DNA from 2 places in the Paenibacillus puldeungensis genome. Region 2 is predicted to be linked to the other one. Evidence: riboswitches for the same ligand, from Rfam matches in the RefSeq annotation. Region 2 holds a riboswitch; the other holds the start of a gene.
The links. Region 2 has a riboswitch for FMN ahead of ribD (bifunctional diaminohydroxyphosphoribosylaminopyrimidine deaminase/5-amino-6-(5-phosphoribosylamino)uracil reductase RibD). Riboswitches for the same ligand answer to the same signal wherever they lie in the genome.

Region 1: linked by a shared signal. The riboswitch ahead of ACFQ3W_RS01900 (DMT family transporter) and the one ahead of ribD (bifunctional diaminohydroxyphosphoribosylaminopyrimidine deaminase/5-amino-6-(5-phosphoribosylamino)uracil reductase RibD) in region 2 are both predicted to bind FMN.

What each region holds. Positions count from the first base shown of each region.
Region 1 is NZ_JBHTLM010000001.1:447,517-450,927, reverse strand. Features, by position in the region: gene ACFQ3W_RS01905 (GGDEF domain-containing protein) at 1-178, opposite strand, end outside; gene ACFQ3W_RS01900 (DMT family transporter) at 463-1,530, opposite strand; FMN riboswitch at 1,656-1,829, opposite strand; gene ACFQ3W_RS01895 (LysM peptidoglycan-binding domain-containing protein) at 1,934-3,220, opposite strand; gene ACFQ3W_RS01890 (S-layer homology domain-containing protein) at 3,365-3,411, opposite strand, start outside.
Region 2 is NZ_JBHTLM010000004.1:297,625-301,035, forward strand. Features, by position in the region: gene ACFQ3W_RS08300 (beta-L-arabinofuranosidase domain-containing protein) at 1-904, shown strand, start outside; FMN riboswitch at 1,009-1,198, shown strand; gene ribD (bifunctional diaminohydroxyphosphoribosylaminopyrimidine deaminase/5-amino-6-(5-phosphoribosylamino)uracil reductase RibD) at 1,462-2,571, shown strand; gene ribE (riboflavin synthase) at 2,593-3,270, shown strand; gene ACFQ3W_RS08315 (bifunctional 3,4-dihydroxy-2-butanone-4-phosphate synthase/GTP cyclohydrolase II) at 3,295-3,411, shown strand, end outside.

The DNA.
Region 1 (3,411 bases), on a different contig from region 2:
TGGCAATCCCAGCTTTTGCGATCCCTACGACTAACATGCCCCAAGTTGCAGATTGAAACCATTTAGCGGCATAAAACACATCCACAGCCGGGTCCTTGGAGGATCTGCCCCTGTATGCGCTGATGAGGAGAACGGTAAACAGGTGACCTAGTACGAGCAAAACAAATACAGTTTTCATATCCAAGTAAATTTTCATGATAGCCCTTGTTCACCATCTTTTATGTAATAGATACGCTAGCTTGAAATTTAAAACATTATATCACGTCTGCCCCTCATTTCGATATTGCATTGTACGTATACAAACTTAACCAATGGTAGTCGAGCATTGCTAGAGATGGCCCTCCTCACGAGGAATTTGACACATTTATTTTCAAAAAGCGAGGCTCTCCGCCAAAAGTGGAGAACCTCGCTTTTTACTTAGCTTACTCTTGCAGCAAGCATAACGTTCTAGCAGATGAAGTGTTACGCACCCAGCTCGTTAACCTGAGCCGGTTGTTCCTGCCTCGAAATAAGGAACAAAGCCGCCCAAATAAACACGAAACCGCAAATCTGAGCCACGGTGATCACCTGTTGAAAAACGATTCCATTGACCAGCACTCCGACCATCGGAAAGCTAAGCTCTGCTAACGTAGCGACTGACGCCTTGGTCGTTGTCAGGCCTTTATAGTAAACGAGAAGGCTGAGCAGTCCGGGAAGCAGCGCCTGTCCTATAATATTCAACGTGAAGGCGGCAAACATGGTTGAACCAGCAGGTAGACTCCAGGCAGCCCCTTCGTTCCAAGTGATGGCGAACAGCAGTGGGAGCGCGAGAACGTATCTTAGCGAAGTCACAGTCTCATATTTCATACGTCCAACCAACATACGTCCCATGACCGTTGAGCCGCCCCACAAAGCTGCAGCCCCCATCGAGAGCAGGCTGCTTACTTGTACGAAATCGCTAAAGTGCCCAATCGGAATTGTAAATCCGAAGGTTAACAAATACGTTCCAACCAGTGCTATCAGAAAAAGCCCGAAGAAATTGCGGGGCAGTTTTTCCTTCAGCAGCAAACTAGCCAGGATGATAGCGAAGAGAGGTTGCAGCTTTTGGAGGAGCAGCGTGGCATTCAAATTGCCGCTTGAGAGCGCCATGGTAAACAATATGGAGGCGATCGCCGAGCCACCCCAGGAAATAAAGAGCAGTGCGCCCCCATGGCGCCAGCTAAGTCCTTTCAGCTCTTTTCGGTTTTTCCAGAGAGCAGGTAATACTAGCAAGGCGATAATGAGGTGCTCCAAGAGCACAATTTGTGAAGAGGTTACAGACTTCAGCAAAATGACTCGGAATAGCGGGTCCACGCCCCAAAGTGCAGCTCCCAAAACGACGAGCCAAAACCCTCGGTTGAATTGTGATTTTCGGGTGGTCCTTGCAGATATCACACTTTTTCTACTTCCGCCCACCTCCGGAATGGCTGCCTCACTCTTGACCGCTCCTGAAAAAGCTGTTGCCTCGCTTGTACTTACTCTTAATTCTCCGCCAACACTTGCATGCTTCATGTGGATTGTCCCCTTCTTGAATATGGGGTCTACGTAGAAAACCCCCGTCATTGACAAGCGTCAACGATTACGGGGGCTGATCAAATAAGTTTGTATGGAACACACTATTCCACTCAAACCTGTCTATTGATCTTCTCCCATCCGGACTTTAACCGTCGGCCTTGGAATCGCACCAAGTCAGTCGCCTCCTTTCATTACCGTAAGAAGGCGAGTCGCGGGCTTGAGCCTCCCAATTCCCGTTGTGGGAATCAGAAAACCTCACCGCCGGTCAGGAATTTCACCTAACCCCGAAGATCCATATTCATTTAAATTTTTAATAGATGAAATTAATATTATAATATGATTTTAGATGACTTCATTCTATAACAAACCTCACAAGAAAACCACCATTTCATTCTTTTGCTTAGGCTCGTTTCACAACATCAAAGTTATTTTCAATAAGCAGCCAGTTTTGCGGAAAGCTCAGTCCAAGCTTCCAATAGCTTATGCCCCGCAGCCGCAGCTCTTTTATAAGGTTAAACTTCGCCTGGATGGACCGGGCGTCCTCAAACCATACCTCATGCTGCCGGCCAGCCCCATCTGTGTAGCGGAAAAATGGCGCTTGCGCTCTCTGGCTGTACTGGATGGCTACGTTGTTATCCGCGGCGATTTGAATCGCCTGCTGCGGGCTCACCGCCCTCGCTACGGTTCCCTGTACAAACGGCAGCGTCCAATCGTAGCCGTATAGATTTTGCCCCATCATAATTTTCGAGGCCGGCATTTCCGTCAGCGCATATTCAATCACCCTTCTCACTGGACCGATGGGAGAAACGGCTTGCGCCGGGCCGCCGCTGTATCCCCACTCATAGGTCATAATGACGACAAAATCGGCGATCTCACCCTGGGCCTTATAATCGTGTGCTTCATACCACTCCCCCTGCTGCGTAGCGCTGGTCTTGGGGGCAAGCGCGGTAGACATGAGCCAGCCCTGCTGCTGAAAACGGGCTTTCGCTTTTCGCAAAAAGGTGTTGTAAGCCTCCCGATCGGCTGGTCTTAGATGCTCAAAATCAAAATGGATATCCCGGAACCCGTATTTTTTTGCCGTGGCTACAATATTGTCCAAAAAACGGTTTTGTACCGGAATATCGTTGAGCAGAATCCTCCCAAGCTCACTGCTAAACTGGTCGTTCTCCTGATTCGTAATGACCATCATTAGCACGACGCGGTTGTTTCTGGCGATGGCCGGGAACTGATTCAACAGGGGTTCCTTTAGCGAACCGTCCCGCTGAGCCTGAAAGCTGAATGGAGCTAAATACGTTAAATACGGCGCCGCTTCCCTGGCGCTCTCCTCTAAAGCGGGGGCAACCGTCGTTCCCCGGGGCTCCACGTAAGCATTAATCTCCGCTCTCGTTCTTGGCCGAGGGGGAATGTACAACCGAAAGCCCACGGACAATGTTTGGCCTACCGAAATTGAGTTCACCCGAGCCAGCTCCTGGTAATTCATGTTGAATTTCCTTGCAATCGACCACAGGCTATCTCCCGGCTGAACCCAATAGTAGCTTCCAACAATCGGTATTACTAAGGTTTGTCCAACGACGAGACGATTCGGATTTGGGATCTCATTCGCTTCTACGATATCGGAAGCAGGTATGCTGTATGCTTCTGCTATGGAATATATCGTTTGATTTCTCTGTACGACATGAATCTGCATTTCGTTCCCTCCTTCAAAGGATTACGCTACCACTATCCTATGAAGTGGGAGGTTTGGCCTATTCCCTTGTGCAAACGGGGCCTCATAGCAAAATACCGCCCGCTTCCTATAATTTTGAAGGAAGCAGAGCGGCGTTTTTGTAGATTATTTCTTTGTAGCAATCGAGAAAACAACTGTCTTCTCAGCATTAT
Region 2 (3,411 bases):
TATGGTTACAGAAGACCATGCTTATCAAATCGGCGGCGTTGGAGAAACGGAAATGTTCAGGGAGTCCGGCAAGATTGATGCTTATTTAACTGATAAAACCGCAGAAACTTGCGCCAGCTACAATATGTTAAAGCTGACAAAAGAATTATACTGTTTTGAACCTAAAAAGGAATACATGGACTATTATGAAAGAACCGTTTATAATCACATCCTGGCTACGGAAAACAGTAAGAAGGTGGAGGGGGGGAGCACTTATTTCATGCCTCTAGCCCCGGGTTCATGCAAGAAATTCGATACCCATGAGAATACTTGTTGTCACGGAACCGGTCTGGAAAACCATTTCAAATACCAGGATAGCATTTATTTCCATGGCCGAGATAACTTGTTTGTCAACCTGTACATTCCGTCTACTTTACTGTGGAAAGAGCGAGAGATAACCGTATCCCAAAAAAGATATAGAGGGGAATTCTCCGAAACAGTGCAGTTTTTTATTGATGGCGGGAAAGAATTAAACATCCTCTTCAGAATTCCCGAGTGGGTAGAACGTTCTATCACAGTAAAGTTAAATGATGTCCAGATCACCCCCAACCATGTGGACGGATATCTTCAAATTCAAAAAGTATGGGATCGCGATAAGGTAGAACTAATCATTCCTTATTCTTTAAGATTGATAAGCACTCCGGATGATTCTCAAATTAATAGCGTTTTTTACGGGCCTTACGTTCTGGCAGCTATCGATGAGAGGCAGGATTTCATTACTTGGCCATACAGCGAGGAACAATTCGTGCAGCGAATGAAAAAATTGGATGGGGATTTGAATTTTTCCCTAGACGGCATATGCTTTGTTCCGCTGTATCAAATCCAAGATCAGAGATACCACACTTATTTTAAGTTTTTGGAATAGAGGTTTGAGCGAGAGTCCTTGCATTTTTTATTTTGTGGTGGTAACATTACCCCAGAGCCTATGGGATCAATAAAGATAGTCATAGGAAACGAATAAAATATGCTACAATCCTTCGGGGCAGGGTGTAATTCCCTACCGACGGTAATGGCTTCTTGGGCTTGAGTCGTTTTTGGCACAGTATCCCCCAGGTAGCACAAGTCCGTGACCCGTATGTGGAATTTAAGGTTGTCTACATATGGCTGAGCCGGTGAGATTCCGGGACCGACAGTATAGTCTGGATGGGAGAAGGAAGACGCGGAGCACATATCGGATCAAAACGAGTGTGTAGAAACTAAAAGAGGTTAACTTTTCAAGTTCCACATTTCACAATGTTACTTGAATGTGGAGGCTTGGAAAACGGCGGCTCACGGTATCGTCATTATTGACGAGCCTTAATTGCTATCGTCGTCAGCTCTTTTCCATATGCGTATAACAGCTCTCATAACACCCTGCCGGATTCAAATGCGGCAGGGTTATTTATTTTTTTCGGATAATTAAGTACGCGGAGGTGAGAACAAATGAATGTGATCGATGACGAGTATTACATGGGACTCGCGCTGGATATGGCTGAGCGGGCTTTAGGTCAGACCGGGGTAAATCCAGTCGTGGGCGCCGTCGTCGTTAAGGATGGGGTGCTCGTCGGACTTGGAACGCATCTACAGCGAGGGACGCCGCATGCCGAGGTCCATGCACTTAATATGGCCGGGTCAAATGCGGAAGGGAGTACAGTTTATGTATCCCTCGAACCGTGCAGCCACTATGGTCTGACTCCTCCCTGTGCCGAACGTTTAATCCAAGAGAAAGTAAAACGGGTTGTAGTAGCCTGTGAGGATCCCAATCCTCAGGTTGCTGGCCGAGGAATTGCCATGCTGCAAAACAGCGGCATCGAAGTAAAGGCTGGCGTGCTACGAGAACGGGCCATAAAGCTGAACCGTAAGTTCATTAAGTTTATTTCTACCGGTCTTCCCTATGTAACAATTAAAACGGCAAGCACTTTGGACGGTAAAATCGCTTCAAAAACAGGGGATAGCAAATGGATATCTAATGAAGGCTCACGCGAACTCGTGCATACGCTTCGGCACCGTCACCAGGCGATAATGGTTGGCGTATCCACGATCATAGCGGACGATCCCCAGCTAACGACAAGACTGTCTGTACCGGGACTTTCTCCTATTAGACTGATCGTCGATTCTAAGCTTCGCATTCCAACGACAGCTAAGGTGTTGAACGATAACCTGGCAAAAACAGTGATTTTGACGACAGAGCAAGCCGATCAGAACAAAGCGGCTTACCTTACTGAACACGGCATCCAGCTCATTTATTGTGGTGATAATGCTCAGGTGGATCTGCAGCTTGCGTTGAAGCAGCTTGGTCAGCAAGGAATATCTTCCGTTCTTGTAGAGGGTGGTGGTCATATTAATGGTTCGCTGCTGCAAGGCAAGCTTGTCGATGAAGTAGTGCTATTCTTTGCGCCGAAGCTGATCGGCGGAGTTAACGCACCAAGCAGCTTCGTCTTCGATGGCTACGACCTAATGCAGGACGCCATTTCCTTGCGGGAAATGGAAGTCGAGCAAATCGGAGATAATATCTGTATCCGGGGGATTCCGGTTTGGAGCGGAGATAAATAATAGGCAAAGGAGGAGTGAACCATGTTTACCGGACTTGTTGAGGAAATCGGCACGATGAAATCGATTGGACGTAAAGGCGAAGCCATGCTGCTGGGGATATCAGCCAGCCATATTATTGACGGCATAAAGATCGGTGATAGCATCGCCGTTAATGGTGTATGCCTCACAGCTACTTCCTATGACGCTTCCTCTTTTACGGTTGACGTCATGCCGCAGACATACCGCAATACGAACCTCAAGGAATTGAAGCCGGGTAGCCGTGTAAACCTGGAGCGGGCCATGGCCGCGGGTGGACGGTTTGGGGGCCACATCGTTCAGGGACATGTGGACGGGGTCGGCACGATTATGGGTATGACGAAAGACCAAAACGCGGTCGTGTTCGAAGTGGCTCCGGCTAATCCATCCTTGTTTAAATACATCATCCCTAAAGGCTCGATAACTGTTGATGGCATCAGCCTTACAGTGGTTAACGCAGCTAACGGAAAATTTACGATATCGATCATTCCGCATACGCTGGCGCAGACGGTGCTGGCCTTTAAGCGGGGTGGAGATACGGTTAACCTGGAGTGCGATATACTTGGCAAGTATGTGGACCATTTGCTGAGACACGGAAGGGAAACTACCGAACAGGAAGCCGAAGCCCAGGGAAATAAGCAGGGTCTTGATATGTCGTTCCTTGCCGCAAACGGTTTTGTGTAAAAGAACTATAGGAGGGGATACAACATGAGCGAGTTTAAACTCGACCGGATTGAAGATGCAGTTTACGATTTGATGCGAGGAAAAGTAATTATCGTCGTTGATGATGAAGATCGGGAGAATGAAGGAGATTTTGTTGCCCTT